DNA from 2 places in the Sporosarcina soli genome. Region 2 is predicted to be linked to the other one. Evidence: predicted binding sites of a transcription regulator. Region 2 holds the regulator's gene; the other holds the start of a gene.

Region 1 (7,456 bases), on a different contig from region 2:
CCTTTCAAAATCTGTGACATCCGCCGGAGGCTTTATCTTCGATCAGCGGGTGTTTGAACACCCGCCGAACAGGAACACAAAACCGCATTCATCTCGCCGCCTATGGAGGTGGGAGTTTTCCGCTGAATGAAGATAAAAAAACATGCGTTTTCGCCCTTGCTGAAAAGGACGAAAACGCATGTTTCCGCGGTACCACCTAATTTTACCGGTCATTTCACATACCGGTACGTCTTGTTCCTTCTTAACGCGAAAGGCACGTCCGTGTTTCCACGGCAGCTCGGAAGGAGGTTCAAAGCAGGAGAGGGAGTTGTGGTTTTCAGCCGGTGACCACAATTTCTGTTCTCCATTTCCACCTTTACTGGTCTTCGTCAATGCTTATATGTACTTGAATTAGAACGATTATTGCACGTCCTCCGAATAAAGTCAACATGCTAAGTAATGATTAGCTCATTTCCGTGAATAGGTAGACGACTCCAATGACTGCCAATACGGTTAATACTGCAACCGTCACTTTCAAGACACTGACTGGAGAATTGCCACTCACTTTACCTGTTTGTCCATTGACAAGAAAGCGGTAAATCGTGTTGTTGAATACAAAGGAAGAAATCCAGATCGGCAATAAAAGATGCTTATAGGTAATCGCTTTGTAATCTGTTGCGACGCTGACAATATTGACGACATCCCCATGGACTTGTCCGTAAATGCCATTTGTGATGCGCTGGTCGATGATCCCTTTTGCATCATGCCATCCTTCTTGTAGAGGAATTGAATACCTTTCCGCTAAAAAACCCGATAAATATTGGGATTTATAGTCGACAAGTCCATTCAGATCAAAAGGCTCGATCTTATCAATAAGCCCGGTGGCCACGTTACGGGAAGCTTTGACTAATACATCATCAAAAAATTCCCTGTAACGCCCGCTTTCCGTCCGCCAGCTAATTTTCCGGACTTGCTCTGTCACTTGTTTTGGCTTTCCATCTTCGATGACGGTACGTGTCTCCGTCACATAATAATAAGTTCCAATTTGGACGACAAAGGAGGAGTCGGTTTGTGAGTCGAATGTCCAATAGGGCAAATAGGTACCTGTAATTTTATTCAATTGATATGATTGCTTCAACTTGGAAGGGGCGAAATAACGTTTTCGGATCCATACTTTGAATTTATCAACGGCCTCTTCTTTTGTTATCCGGAAAGGAATAACCAATGCAGGTTTGATACCTGCATGGTGTTCACTGGTGGCAATATGCGAAGAACCGCAAAATGAACAGAAATCCGCTACTTTATCTTTGTCCAACAGTGTTTCGGCACCACAATTTTCACATTTGAAAACGCGTTTTTCGTCATCCCAGCTATGGTTTTCCTTTTCGAGGGCTTGTAAAAAATCGTGTTCAATGGTGTTTTCACGCGTTGTTTCGATTTCTCTTTCACTGTCACAAAACGGGCATTTCAATGTTCCGGTTGCCGGTTCGAACACCGCATTGCCGCCACAGGAAAGGCATTGATTCACTTTTGTTTCTTCAATTATTTTAAAATCTTCATTTTCCAAGCGGCTCACATGCACACCTCATCCTTGTTATAAGCTGTCGCCGCAGTCGCCACAAAATTTGGCATCCGGAGCGTTTACGTTGCCGCATTTCGCACACGTTTTTTCCGTCACTTGTTTTGTGCCACATTGTCCGCAGAACTTTGCATCTGCGTCGATATCTGCCTGGCAGCTAATGCATGGGACTTTTGGTGTTTGAAGGGCTTTCCCGCATTCCCCACAAAATTTTGCTCCCGCGTTATTGGGTGACTGGCAATGTGGACAGTTCACTTTATCGGGCTGGGCTGTAGGAGGGACCGGTTGCTGCTGATTTCCTTGGAAAGCATTCGCCATCATATTGCCGAGTGCGGCGCCTGCCCCCAAGCCTGCCCCTGCTCCTGCTAGTCCGCCGCCTTCATTTCTCGCTGCATCCCGAATGGCTTCCGCTGCCTGGAATTGCTGGTACTGATTTATATTTCCGAGCACACCCATCGATGTCCGTTTATCCATCATTTTTTCGACTTCTTCAGGCAACGACAAGTTTTCAATATAGAGGGAAGTGATCTCGAATCCAAACGCATTAAACCGTTCTACCATCTTTTCTTTCCCTCGTTCACTGAGCTCATCGTAATACATGGCTAAATCCAAAGCCGGTATTTTCGATTCGGCAAACAGATCGGTCAATCCCGATAGCACCATCTTTTTCAACTGTCCTTCGATGCTACTCGTATCGAAAGAGGCATTCGTTCCGAACACTTCTTTCAGGAAGACAGTCGGTTCGGACACACGGTACGAATAGATGCCATACCCGCGTAAACGGATCATACCGAACTCCGGGTCCCGCATCATGATTGGATTGGAAGTTCCCCATTTCTGATTGATAAATTGCTTCGTATTGACAAAATATACTTCCGCTTTAAACGGAGAGTTAAATCCATGTTTCCATGCCTTTAACTTTGTCAAAATCGGCATATTTTGCGTATATAATAGATGACGCCCCGGACCGAAGACATCTGCAATCTCTCCTTCGTGGACAAAAATGGCCACTTGTGATTCCCGGACGGTCAGTTCAGCTCCCATTTTAATTTCATTATTATGCACGGGGAACCGGTACACCATTGTATTCGTATTTGAATCGGTCCACTCAATGACCTCGATAAACTGATTTTTGAAAAATCCGAACAAACCCATTCTTATGAGCCCTCCCAACAACGTAGTAAACTGCTTTCATTATACCATGAAACGACAAAATCTCTTTTGCTTTGCTAGAAAAAAGGGAAAACAGTGGATGACGTTTGTGACGAAAAGATGTACAATAGACTGAACACTCATTCATTTTTAAAAGGAGCTTTTGCGATGATTCATAAAATAATCATTCCTACGCCATATGCAGTAGGAGATGTGAATGCATTTCTTGTCAAAGGGGATGCGCTTACACTTGTCGATGCCGGACCGAAATCATCGGAAGCATACGAAGCTTTACGCCATGGCTTGAAAGAGGCGGGCTATACATTCAATGATGTTGAGCAAGTCATTTTGACGCATCATCACCCCGATCATGCCGGTTGGATCGATGCATTTGATCGTGCAGAAGTTCTCGGCCATCGCTATAATGATTTGTGGTTGAAACGTGATGAAGCATTTTTCAAGTATCATGATAGTTTCTATCTAAATTGTTTGATCGAAGAAGGAGTTCCTGAAGAATATCATTTTTGGGTAAAGCGTATGAAACGTTCCGTTGAATTGATGGGTGAGCGACCGCTCGATCAATTTCTGACGGAAGGGGATGCTGTTCCCGGACATGAGGGGTGGGTTGTATTGGAAACACCAGGTCATGCACAAAGTCATATCGTGCTTTGGCATGAAAAGACAGGGGCGATGATTGGGGGAGATTTAGTGCTCGAAAAAGTGTCCTCTAATCCGCTTATTGAACCGCCACTTGATCCTCAAATGGAGCGTTCACGTTCTCTCTTGCAATATCAACGTTCGTTGAAACGTTTGCTTGACATGCCTGTTGACGTCATTTATAGCGGACATGGCGATGAAGTCCGGAATGTCCATGCATTGATTGAAAGCCGGTTGGCAAAACAGCGTGACCGGGCGATGAAAGTGCTCGCGATGATGAACGGCGGCTCGCGGACGATTTTCGAACTAACCCGTGAACTGTTTCCCGCTGTATACGAAAAAGAGCTCGGCTTAACCTTATCTGAGACCATTGGACAAACCGATTATCTCATCGAGCAAGAACTGATCCACGAAACACGCGATGAAAATGGCGTTCTCCATTATGCACAAGCGTAAATCGATCCTGGTTACGGGAGCAACAAGCGGTGTCGGTTTTGCGGTGACGAAACGGTTGTTGGCAGAAGGGCATGCCGTTTGGGCGACAGGCAGGGCAGTGGACGCGTTATGGGAGCTGCAGCAAGCCGGTGCGCTGACCATCCGGGCCGATTTATCCAAGCAGCAAGATCTTGATTATTTAGTGGCACAAATCAGTTCACCTGATGTCGTTATTTTTTCAGCTGGGATCGGTATGTTTGACTATGCCTATGAAACTGCTGATCAAACGATACAAGACACGATGGATCTCAACGTTGTTGCACCGATGCGGCTCACGAAACAGTTGTTGCCCGGTATGATGGAACGCAAACAGGGGCAACTGATCTATTTAGGATCACAAGCAGGGAAAGTGTCTACACCGAAGTCTTCGATTTACGCAGCATCCAAACATGCCATGATCGGCTATACGAATGGACTACGTATGGAACTTGAGCCATTCGGTATCGATGTGACGACCATCAATCCGGGCCCGATCGATACACCATTTCTAGATCTCGCGGATAAAACGGGCCATTACCGACAGTCGATCGGCAAACATTTGTTGACGGTGGATCAGGTGGTCGATGCGATTATGAAAACGATCGACAACCCTGTCCGAGAAGTGAATCTGCCATGGTATATGGGGATAACAAGCAAACTGTATGCGGTCGCCCCCGCACTTGTTGAGCGTTTAGGGCGTAAATTTTTCATGAAAAAATAATTTGCCACGGCCTACGAGGTTGTGGTGTTTTTTATTTGATCGACTATGGATTGATTGCTTTTTGATGGAGCGTCGTACGGTTTCCTAGAGCTGTCTTACAGTTCCATCTCTTTGTCTAACAGTTACGAGTCTTTCGCACAGTTTTAAGGGATTTTCAAATTCAGGAAAAATATACCGATAGTATATGAACGTGCGTTCGTCATATACTATAAAGAACATCAGTTCTATCGGAGGCGTTCGTATGTATGAACATTTACCGGACCGGAAAATCATCTGTCTCGATATGCGTAGCTTTTACGCCAGTTGTGCAGCCGTGATGGAAGGGCTGGATGTGATGGAAACGCCGATTGCGATTATCGGTAATAAAGAGCGGAAAGGCGGTGTAGTTCTCGCTGCATCTCCGCCATTGAAAAAACAATTCGGGGTGCAAACGGGGATGCGCCTGTTCGAAATTCCGGATGATCCAGCGATTCATTTGATTGAACCTAAAATGCAGTTTTATATTGACGTATCCATGGAAATTGTTCGTCTGCTGAACAGTTATGTGCCGAAAGAAGCGATCCATGTATATAGCGTGGATGAAAGTTTCATTGACTTGAGCGGAACAGAACGGCTATGGGGACCCGTTGAGCAAGCTGTTGAAAGGATACAAGAGGATCTCCTGAGCCAATTTCAATTGCCTTCCGCGTGTGGCATAGGGCCGAATATGTTACTGGCAAAAATTGCGCTCGATCTGGAGGCGAAAAAAACGGGGATTGCGAAGTGGACATACGAAGACGTGCCGATGAAGTTATGGCCGATTGCGCCGCTCAGCCGTATGTGGGGGATCGGCAGGCGCCTGGAGAAAACCTTGAATGATATGGGGATATTTTCAGTTGGGGACCTTGCACATGCCTCTCTTGATAGGTTAGAGAAGAAATTCGGCATTATGGGCAATCAGTTGTATTACCATGCGCATGGCATCGATCTATCAGATATGGGTGCCCCACTGATCGAAGGGCAGGCGAGTTTTGGCAAAGGGCAAATCCTTTATCGTGATTATCAGACACGGAAAGATGTGCTTACCGTCATTCTTGAAATGTGCGAAGATGTCGCGATGCGGGCAAGGAGAGCGAGGAAGGCGGGACGCACTGTCCATCTGTCTGTCGGTTATTCGAAGCAAGCGCTTGGTGGTGGTTTTGGCCGCTCGCGTTCGATGAGCGAGGCGACCAACGACACGATGAAAATTTACAAGATGTGCATGGCATTATTCGAAGAATTTCACGATGGTCGACCTGTGAGACGTCTGGCGATCAGCCTGGCGAATCTGGAAGATGAGAGTTCTATGCAATTGAGTCTATTCGACGAGCATAACTGGCGCAACCGCGAACTTGGTGAAACGATGGATGCGTTACGAAACAAGTACGGCTCGAATGCTATTTTGCGGGCGGTTTCATATACAGAGGCGGGGACAGCTGTGGAAAGGGCGAAATTGATTGGGGGGCATTTTCGGTAGGGTAGCTATCGGATTGTGTGAACTCGATTGTGGTACTATAAGACTAATAATTAGCTTTGTTATTGCCGTCTATCACAATGATTAAATTGTAAAGAATAAACATTTCTGAACTTTGGGCTAAAAAAGAAAAAACAAATAAAGTGTGAAAAGAAGGTGACGTTTTTGAATTTGACGATGAAGAAAATTTTGGAAGCAAGCTATTTAACTGCAGATTCTGTCGCTCACTATCGTTCGATTTTACGGTATTTTTACCATCAGCATGAGCGGATGCGGGACTTCATCACCCCTGAAGAAATTTTGGAGCATATGCGTTCCATTCCGGAGTTTTTCGATTACGGGGAAGAGCAGCTCCATCTACAGTTAGGTCAATTGGTGAAATGGAATAACCTGATTGCCAGGCAGGATATGACGAATGCGAAGACGATTGAAGAATATAAGAAAAAAAGATTTCGCTATCAGTGCACACCGTATACTGTCGAAATCGAGCGTATGCTCATGCAGTTGGAGAAAATTGGTGATCAATTCCAAGGTTCGCTGGAGCGTTCGCAATTTGAACGGTTGCTTCAGGCACTTGTAACATTACAAAAGGAATTGGCAAGCGAAATCGAGCTTCCACCTGAAGAATACATGCGAATTTGGGAAGATGTTTTTCGCTATTTTCAATCAATCCGTACAAGTACGGCCGATTATATTGCTTACATCAATAGCGAACAAGCCGATCAGCGCATGCAGTCAGAGGCATTTCTCGTTTATAAAAACCAATTCACGACCTATTTGCGTGATTTCATCGTCTCCTTGCAAAAAACCTCTCTGCAAATACAGCAACGGTTGAGTGAACTGGAAACGGATAAGATGCAATCGTATTTCCTGAAACTAGTGGATCATCGAAAAGCCATTCCTCGCCTGGAAGATGTCACTTCCTCAGTGGAAGATTGGCTGCTTGAATATGAAGAGTATTGGTCATCCCTTCGACGTTGGTTTTTAGGCTCGGGAGCCCAACAAAGCGAATTGGATGCCCTTCAACGGCAGACCAATGAGATGATCAGAAGAATGACTAGATATGTGCAACGGATCGGCGAACGCCAGCAACATTTTCGCAGTCGCAAAAAAGATTATTTACATTTGGCGAAATGGTTCACCGCATGCGAACAAATCGAAGATGCGCATAAACTTTCCGCTGTCGTTTTTGGTTCATTGACCACTCAGCATATTCATCTTGAAGAGGGAACGACTGATAATCTTTATGCTGATACATGGGATGAAGAACCTGTACAGCTTACCATCAAACCGAGGACAAATCGCTACCGTGAGAAAACGAAACCGGGCTCCTTTTCTTCCAATAAAGAAAAAAAGAAGCGGCAAAGGGACGAATATTTAAAAGAGCGTCAGCAGGAACAGA
Region 2 (7,456 bases):
AACTGTTCCAGCCGTCCTTTTTCTGAACAGCGGAACAGTTTTCCGTTCGATATTAGTTATTGAATAACTCTTTCACTTTTGTAACGACATTTTCTTCAGTAAATCCGAATTCTTTGATCACTGTATCTCCAGGAGCACTCGCACCGAATGTATCGATGGAAAGGACTGCTCCTTCATCACCTGTATACTTATGCCATCCGAGTGATGTTCCCATTTCAATCGCAAGACGTTTTTTCACTTCTTTTGGTAAAACGCTTTGTTTGTAAGCTTCGTCTTGTTTTTCAAACAGATCCCATGACGGCATTGATACGACTGCTGCGTCAATGCCTTCTGCCAACAGCGTTTTCTGAGCAGCCACAGCTAGACTCACTTCTGAGCCCGTTGCCAGTAATATCGCATCTGCTTGTTCTTTTGTCGCCGGCGATACGATGTACGCCCCTTTTTTGACACCCGTCATTGCAAGTTCACCCGACTTCGGCAAAACAGGCAAGTTTTGACGAGAAAGAACAAGGACGGTTGGCGTACTTTCAGAGGTTACTGCCGTATGCCATGCCGCTGATGTCTCATTAGCATCGGCTGGACGAATGACCGATAGACCTGGCATTGCACGTAAAGAAGCAAGATGCTCGACAGGCTCATGTGTCGGGCCATCTTCACCAACTGCAACGCTATCATGTGTGAAGACATACGTAACCGGTACGCCCATCAGAGAAGACAAACGGATTGCTGGTCGGACGTAATCGCTGAATACGAAGAACGTACCCCCGAATACTTGTAGACCGCCGTGTAAAGCCATTCCGTTCAGTGCTGTCCCCATAGCGAATTCGCGGACGCCGAACCAAATGTTACGTCCAGCATAATTGGCCGGTAGGAAATCCCCCGCCCCTTTGATCGTCGTCTTATTGGAGCCTGCAAGATCCGCACTACCTCCGAAGAATGAAGGGACTGTTTTCGCAATCGCATTGATGGCATCGCCTGATGCGGAACGAGTCGCGTGGGATGTACCTGCTTCATATACCGGCAAAGCTTGTTCAAATCCTTCCGGAAGTTTGCGATCAATGGCATCTTGCAATTGTTGCGCAAGTTCACCATGTGCAGCTTTGTAATTTGCAAATAATTCGTTCCATTCTTGTTCCTTTTTCGCGCCCAATTGCTCGGCTGCTTCTTGGAAGGTTTCATAAACCCCTTCCGGAACATGGAAGTCTTCTTCAAATGTCCACTTGTAATATTCTTTCGTTAATTTCATCTCATCTTCGCCAAGTGGTGCGCCGTGTGAGTCCGCTTTACCGGATTTGTTTGGAGAGCCGTAGCCGATCACTGTTTTCACTTCGATGATTGTCGGGCCTCCTTCATTTCCTTTCGCTTCTTCGATCGCATTTGAAATGAGTCCGATATTATTGCCATCTTCTACACGGATGTAATTCCAGCCGTAAGACTCGAATCGTTTACGGATATTTTCAGTGAAGGACATATCCAAATCCCCATCGAGGGAAATATCATTACTATCGTATAGAACGATCAGTTTATTCAACTGGAGATGGCCCGCAAGTGAAATCGCTTCAGCTGCAACACCTTCCATTAAATCACCATCGCCGCAGAGTGCAAAAGTGTGGTGATCGACCACTTCGAAACCGGGCTGATTATAAGTTGCAGCAAGATGTCTTTCTGCCATCGCCATTCCGACAGCCATCCCGATCCCTTGCCCAAGCGGTCCTGTCGTCGCTTCAACGCCAGCTGTATGACCGTATTCCGGGTGACCAGGCGTTTTTGAATTCCACTGTCTGAAGTTTTTGATTTCATCCATCGGAAGATCGTAACCGCCTAGATGCAGTAAGCTGTAAAGTAGCATTGATCCATGGCCAGCGGAAAGAATGAAACGGTCGCGGTTAAACCATTTCGGGTTTGCAGGATTATGGTGCATATGCTTTGTCCATAATGTATAAGCCATCGGCGCCGCGCCCATCGGTAATCCCGGATGGCCGGAATTCGCTTTTTCAATTGCATCGATGGACAGAGTACGGATCGTGTTAATCGCGAGTTGATCGATCTGTTGAGTCATTGTATACATCCTTTCACAATTCAAAATCAAAGTAGTCTAACATTACTTCCATCTACTAGTTTAGACAATCCGGTGGATGAATGCAAAGGTCAGTTGAGGTATTTATGATTGCGGGCTTGTTTCACTTTTTCCGGGGTCACATCATTGCCATCCGGATCAACCACTTTGACATGCTCAATCGTATCACGCATGGATGTTCGGAATGACTCCAAATACTCCTTGCGCAATTGCGTCTGCTCTTTCGCTTCTTCAATCGTGAGTCCCGACGTCTTCGATTTTTTTGACAATTCGTTAATGCGCTTGATTTTATCTTTTGAAAGCATTATCGTTTCCTCCATTTAATAAAGAATACTTAGAACGTATACAAAAAGAGCAGAAAGTGCAAACAATCAGCCTTCCTGCTCCATTTCAAATTCCTTATAACGACGGTGGACAGTCGCTTTGCTAATATCATGACCGAGACCTTTCAGAACACCTGTGATCTCTTCGTATGTCAAACCCTTATCCCTTAACGCCACAATCTCACTGATCGGCACTTCAATCCGCTCACGCCCTTCCGGATTTCCCCTGTTTTTCAAGTTGCGCTCCGGCCGGTACCCTTCCTTCACGGCCCGTCTCATTCCACGCCTAATTTTAGCATTATGTAATTTCCTTTGGTATTCCTCTACGATCGCCAAAATTTCCAGCAGCATCGTATCCATCTCATTGAGTGCAATCGGACCGCCATCATTGTGGGAATAAACAGCCGTATCGGTTTTCGCCAGCAGATGTAAAACCGCCATCCGTGCATTCCCACGTCCAAGTCTTGTCTCATCTTGGATCAAAACCGCGTCCACTTTCTCATCCCTTACAAAGTCAAGAAGTGAAAGCAAACCTTCCCGCTCAATATCATAACCGCTATGTTTGTCCCTAAAGCAATCAGCTATTTCAAAATCCAATGTAGCCGCCAAGTCCTTCAGCTCTTCTTCCTGCCTTGCCAAGGACATCTCCTGGGCATTTTTCTCTGTGCTCACCCGGCAATAGATGACACAGCTTTTCCTGTAATCACTCATCTTCCACTCTCCGCTATTTGATGATCGAAGGACTTATTCCTTAGTTTCTCGTAAGACGGCAAACGCAATTCAGTTCCGGGATGGATGGTGGATGTCGCTAAATCATTCAGTTTCACCACATCTTCAATCCATTCATTCACCGGACGATTGTCCGCATGCTGATGAGCCAATGCCCATAGTGAATCGCCTTCGGAAACCGTGATCTCTAGATAAGCCGCTTCTTTATTCAACTTGTTTACACCTATCATTGTAAAGCCTATACATAAAATGAACAGTACAAAAAAATAGCTATTATTTTTGATGAAAGTCATAAAAAATCCCCTCCACGAATATTTGTTCGGAATACTTGTTCTCATTATAAAAAAGCCCAATTGGATTGTCAACATCTTTTCAGAACTTGTGTTTGCCATCCATGCGAACGGCTGTTATAATGATGATATGAAAAGTTCGGTTGTTCGTATTCATCATCCGAAGAAAAAGAGATTACGAGTTGAGAGGTGAATGGAGTGAAAAAGATTTCAAAAAGACAGGAAGATATATTGTCTTTTATCAAAGAGGAAGTGAAGAAAAAAGGTTATCCACCATCCGTGCGGGAAATTGGTGAAGCGGTCGGCCTAGCTTCCAGTTCGACGGTTCACGGACATCTTGCTCGTCTGGAAAGCAAGGGGTTTATCAGGCGAGATCCAACAAAGCCGAGAGCGATTGAAATTCTCGATCCGGATGGATTGGACGCGATGAAACCAGGTGTTCTCCATGTGCCGCTTGTTGGAAAAGTCACAGCGGGATTACCGATTACAGCGATTGAAAATATCGAAGAGTACTTCCCTCTTCCCGAATCGTTCGGTACGGCGGAAGACAAGCTGTTCATGCTTGAAATTGTCGGCAACAGTATGATTGAAGCCGGTATCTTGAATGGCGACCATGTCGTCGTCAAACAGCAAGCGACAGCCAATAATGGGGAAATCGTCGTTGCGATGACAGAAGATGACGAAGCGACCGTCAAACGCTTCTTTAAAGAACAAGGCTATTTCCGGTTGCAACCTGAAAATGCCTCGATGGATCCGATTATTGTCGATAACGTCTCAATTCTCGGTAAAGTTGTCGGGGTCTATCGATTGATTCATTAATTTCAAACAAAAAGAGCTATTCCGTTGCATGCTTGCATACGGAATAGCTCTTTTTGTTTGGTATCAATTACGCCTCGGCGTAATTGCGTCCAGAGCTCGCTCGCATCTAGCTCTGGGCGCCAGGAGCTTAGGTCATAAGTCAAAGCTGTTCTGTGGCAAAAAACGCCACGCCACATCTTCACCTTATGCCTGTCGCTGCTAATCAGGCGCCCAACGCTTTTGGAAGAAAAGCTCCTCTAAAAACTTGTGACATCCGCGGGTCTACAGGATGTAGGTCATGCAGTCGTTGCGAATCGAACAGCGAAGGGTTCGATTTGCCGTATTTCTGCGATCTTTGTAGAAATTAAGGCACTTTCCTTTTAGGACGTCGCGCACTTAGACTGCCTTCCATTATTCGTTCAGCGGGCGTTTGAACAAACGCTGAACAGAAAAAACAAAATCGCATTCATCTCGCCACCTGGGGAGGTGGGAGTCTTCTGCTGAATGTAGATAAAGGGCACTTCCATCTTCTCCGTGCCTAGTTTTCGATTAATTGATCCTCAACAAGTTTTTCAATGGAAGACAGGACGGCGGCTTTAACATGCTCATACGTCAGCCCCCCTTGGACGTAAGCCGTATACGGCGGCCTGATCGGGCCATCCGCTGTCAGTTCAATGCTGGAGCCTTGGATGAATGTCCCGGCCGCCATGATGACGTCATCCGCATAACCAGGCATATAGGAAGGCTCAGGTGCATAATGGGCATTGATCGGCGAGTTCGATTGAATCGTCCGACAAAACGCTATCATTTGATCCGCATTAGCGAATGAAACCGATTGAATGAGATCCGTTCTTTTGTCTGTATAATGGGGCGATGTCTGCAAGCCGAAATCTTCAAGGATTGCCGCTGTAAACAGGGCGCCTTTGACCGCTTGGCTGACGATATGCGGCGCGAGGAAAAATCCTTGATACATTTCCAGTAACGTATCGAGCGATGCACCCGCTTCCGCGCCTAGACCTGGGGAAGTCATTCGATAGGCACATTTTTCAACAAAATCAGCACGCCCCGCGATATACCCCCCTGTCCTTACAAGACCTGCGCCCGGATTCTTAATGAGCGATCCTGCCATCAGATCTGCTCCGACTTCCGTCGGTTCTTTCTCCTCGACGAACTCACCGTAACAATTGTCGACAAATACGACGAGGTTCGGATTGATAGCCTTTACTTTGCGAATCATGTCCCCGATTTCATCGACCATGAAAGAAGGACGATCGGAGTAGCCTTTTGATCGCTGGATACCGATCATCTTCGTCTTCTGATGGATATTTTTCGCAACTTCTTCAAAATCAACCGAACCATCTTCCTTCAGATCGATATGCTTGTATGTGATGCCATAGTCTTCAAGTGAGCCGGTATCTTTCCCTTTTCCGTAAACGATCGATTCCAGTGTATCATAAGGTTTTCCCGTAATATAAAGTAGCTCGTCACCCGGCCGCAGGATACCGAATAAACTGATCGAAATGGCATGTGTCCCGGAGATAATCTGATTGCGTACAAGACAGGCTTCCGCTCCGAAAACATCGGCATAGACCTGTTCAAGCGTATCCCGGCCGCTGTCATCATAGCCGTAACCCGTTGAGCCGGACAAATGAAAATCGCTGACCATATTTTTACGGAACGCCGCTAGTACTTTCCGTTGATTATAAAAAGCGGTTTTTTCGACACTTTTGAAAAATGGTGCCAGCTTACCTTCCATCGCTTCCGCTTTGCTTAATAGGCGATCATCCAATTCAGTTAATTGCATTGTGATTCCTCATTCCATTCAATAGTCACTCCATTATCTTATCAGTCTGGCCACATAGGTCAATATTTTGGTTTGTTTTTTTGATTGAAAAATAATACGCAAATTAAAAGCGGAACGAGGAATGTTAGCCTCGTTCCGCTTTTGTTTTCGTCCAGACTCCAGGCGCCAGATGCTCGGAGGCTCACAGGATGTGAGTTACGCAGTCGTTGCCAGTCAAACACCGAAGGGTTTGATTGGCCTTAATTTCTGCGTTTTTTGCAGAAATTAAGGCACTTTCAGGACGCGGCGCACTTAGACTGCGTTCCTTGATAGTCAAGCCGACTCTGTGGCAAAGAACACCACGCCGTCGACTCGCCTTATGCCTGTCGCATCTAAACGGCGCCTTACGCTTTTGTTTAATCTTCTTCTTTTAAAATGACTGGCTTAGATGGGACATATGTGGAAATTGCATGTTTATAAATAAGTTGCTGTTTCCCATCAGATTCAAGAAGGACAGTATAATTATCATATGATTTAATAAGTCCTTTTAACTGAAACCCATTCGTTAAAAATACGGTCACGAATGTATTGTTCTTTCGTAACGAGTTCAAAAAAACATCTTGCATATTTCTCTGTGCCATACACGGAATCCTCCTGTTGATGTCCTCTATTTCTCCTGCTCCACTTATCTTATTCGCTTTGAATTTTCATAATCCTTCAAATTCGTTAAGATTCTTTGTACAATTTCTGCAGTTCCCCATTCTGCTTCATACCAAGAAACATCGAGTTTGTTTCGAAAATACGTCATTTGCCGCTTCGCATAGTTGCGGGTATTTTTCTTGATCAAATCAACCGCTTCTTCATATGTTAGCGTACCTTCAATATATTGGTAAAGCTCTTTATAGCCGATCGCTTGGACGGACTGGACATCTCGAATGCCTTCATCCCATAACCGCTGTGCTTCTTGGAGCAGTCCCTTTTCCATCATGAGGTCGACACGTAAATCGATTCGCTCATAGAGTACGTCTCGATCCATGTGCAAACCGGCGAGAAAATGATTATAGAGCGGTGCATGTCCGGCATCTTTTTCTTGTTCATCTTTTGTTTGCCCGGTCACTTCGATGATTTCCAATGCCCGAACTAATCTTCGATGATTGTTCGGATGGATTTTTTCCGCACTTTTCGGATCGATACGCTTCAGCCGTTCATATAGCTGTTCCGCTCCCTTTTCCTTCAATTCCTTTTCCAAACGGTTTCTTACTTCAAGATCTGCCGCTTCTTCTGTAAAGCGAAAATCATACAGTACTGCTTGCACATAAAGGCCTGTTCCGCCTGCAATGATCGGCATTTTCCCACGACTTCGTATCTCGTTGATCCAATGGCGGACTTCCGTTTGATAAGCCGCAACGGAAAATGGCTCGTCTGGTTCCTTCACGTCAAACAAATGGTGGGGAAC

What was found. Region 2 encodes LexA, which represses DNA repair genes until DNA is damaged. Its sites were predicted from a motif close to CGAACATATGTTCG; they were not measured.
Region 1: ACFPRA_RS00490 (Y-family DNA polymerase) is a predicted target of LexA. The motif match lies at 4,748-4,761, and genes of this name have one in related genera.

Annotation. Positions count from the first base shown of each region.
Region 1 covers NZ_JBHSNO010000001.1:108,370-115,825, forward strand. Annotated here, with positions in the region: T-box leader at 162-381, opposite strand; gene ACFPRA_RS00470 (TFIIB-type zinc ribbon-containing protein) at 443-1,555, opposite strand; gene ACFPRA_RS00475 (SPFH domain-containing protein) at 1,574-2,713, opposite strand; gene ACFPRA_RS00480 (MBL fold metallo-hydrolase) at 2,879-3,823, shown strand; gene ACFPRA_RS00485 (SDR family NAD(P)-dependent oxidoreductase) at 3,810-4,562, shown strand; gene ACFPRA_RS00490 (Y-family DNA polymerase) at 4,804-6,057, shown strand; gene ACFPRA_RS00495 (TIGR02677 family protein) at 6,220-7,456, shown strand, end outside.
Region 2 covers NZ_JBHSNO010000005.1:249,911-257,366, forward strand. Annotated here, with positions in the region: gene tkt (transketolase) at 53-2,059, opposite strand; gene ACFPRA_RS05570 (DUF896 domain-containing protein) at 2,149-2,382, opposite strand; gene ACFPRA_RS05575 (YneB family resolvase-like protein) at 2,449-3,111, opposite strand; gene yneA (cell division suppressor protein YneA) at 3,108-3,422, opposite strand; gene lexA (transcriptional repressor LexA) at 3,618-4,238, shown strand; gene ACFPRA_RS05590 (methionine gamma-lyase family protein) at 4,756-6,021, opposite strand; gene hfq (RNA chaperone Hfq) at 6,417-6,641, opposite strand; gene miaA (tRNA (adenosine(37)-N6)-dimethylallyltransferase MiaA) at 6,686-7,456, opposite strand, start outside.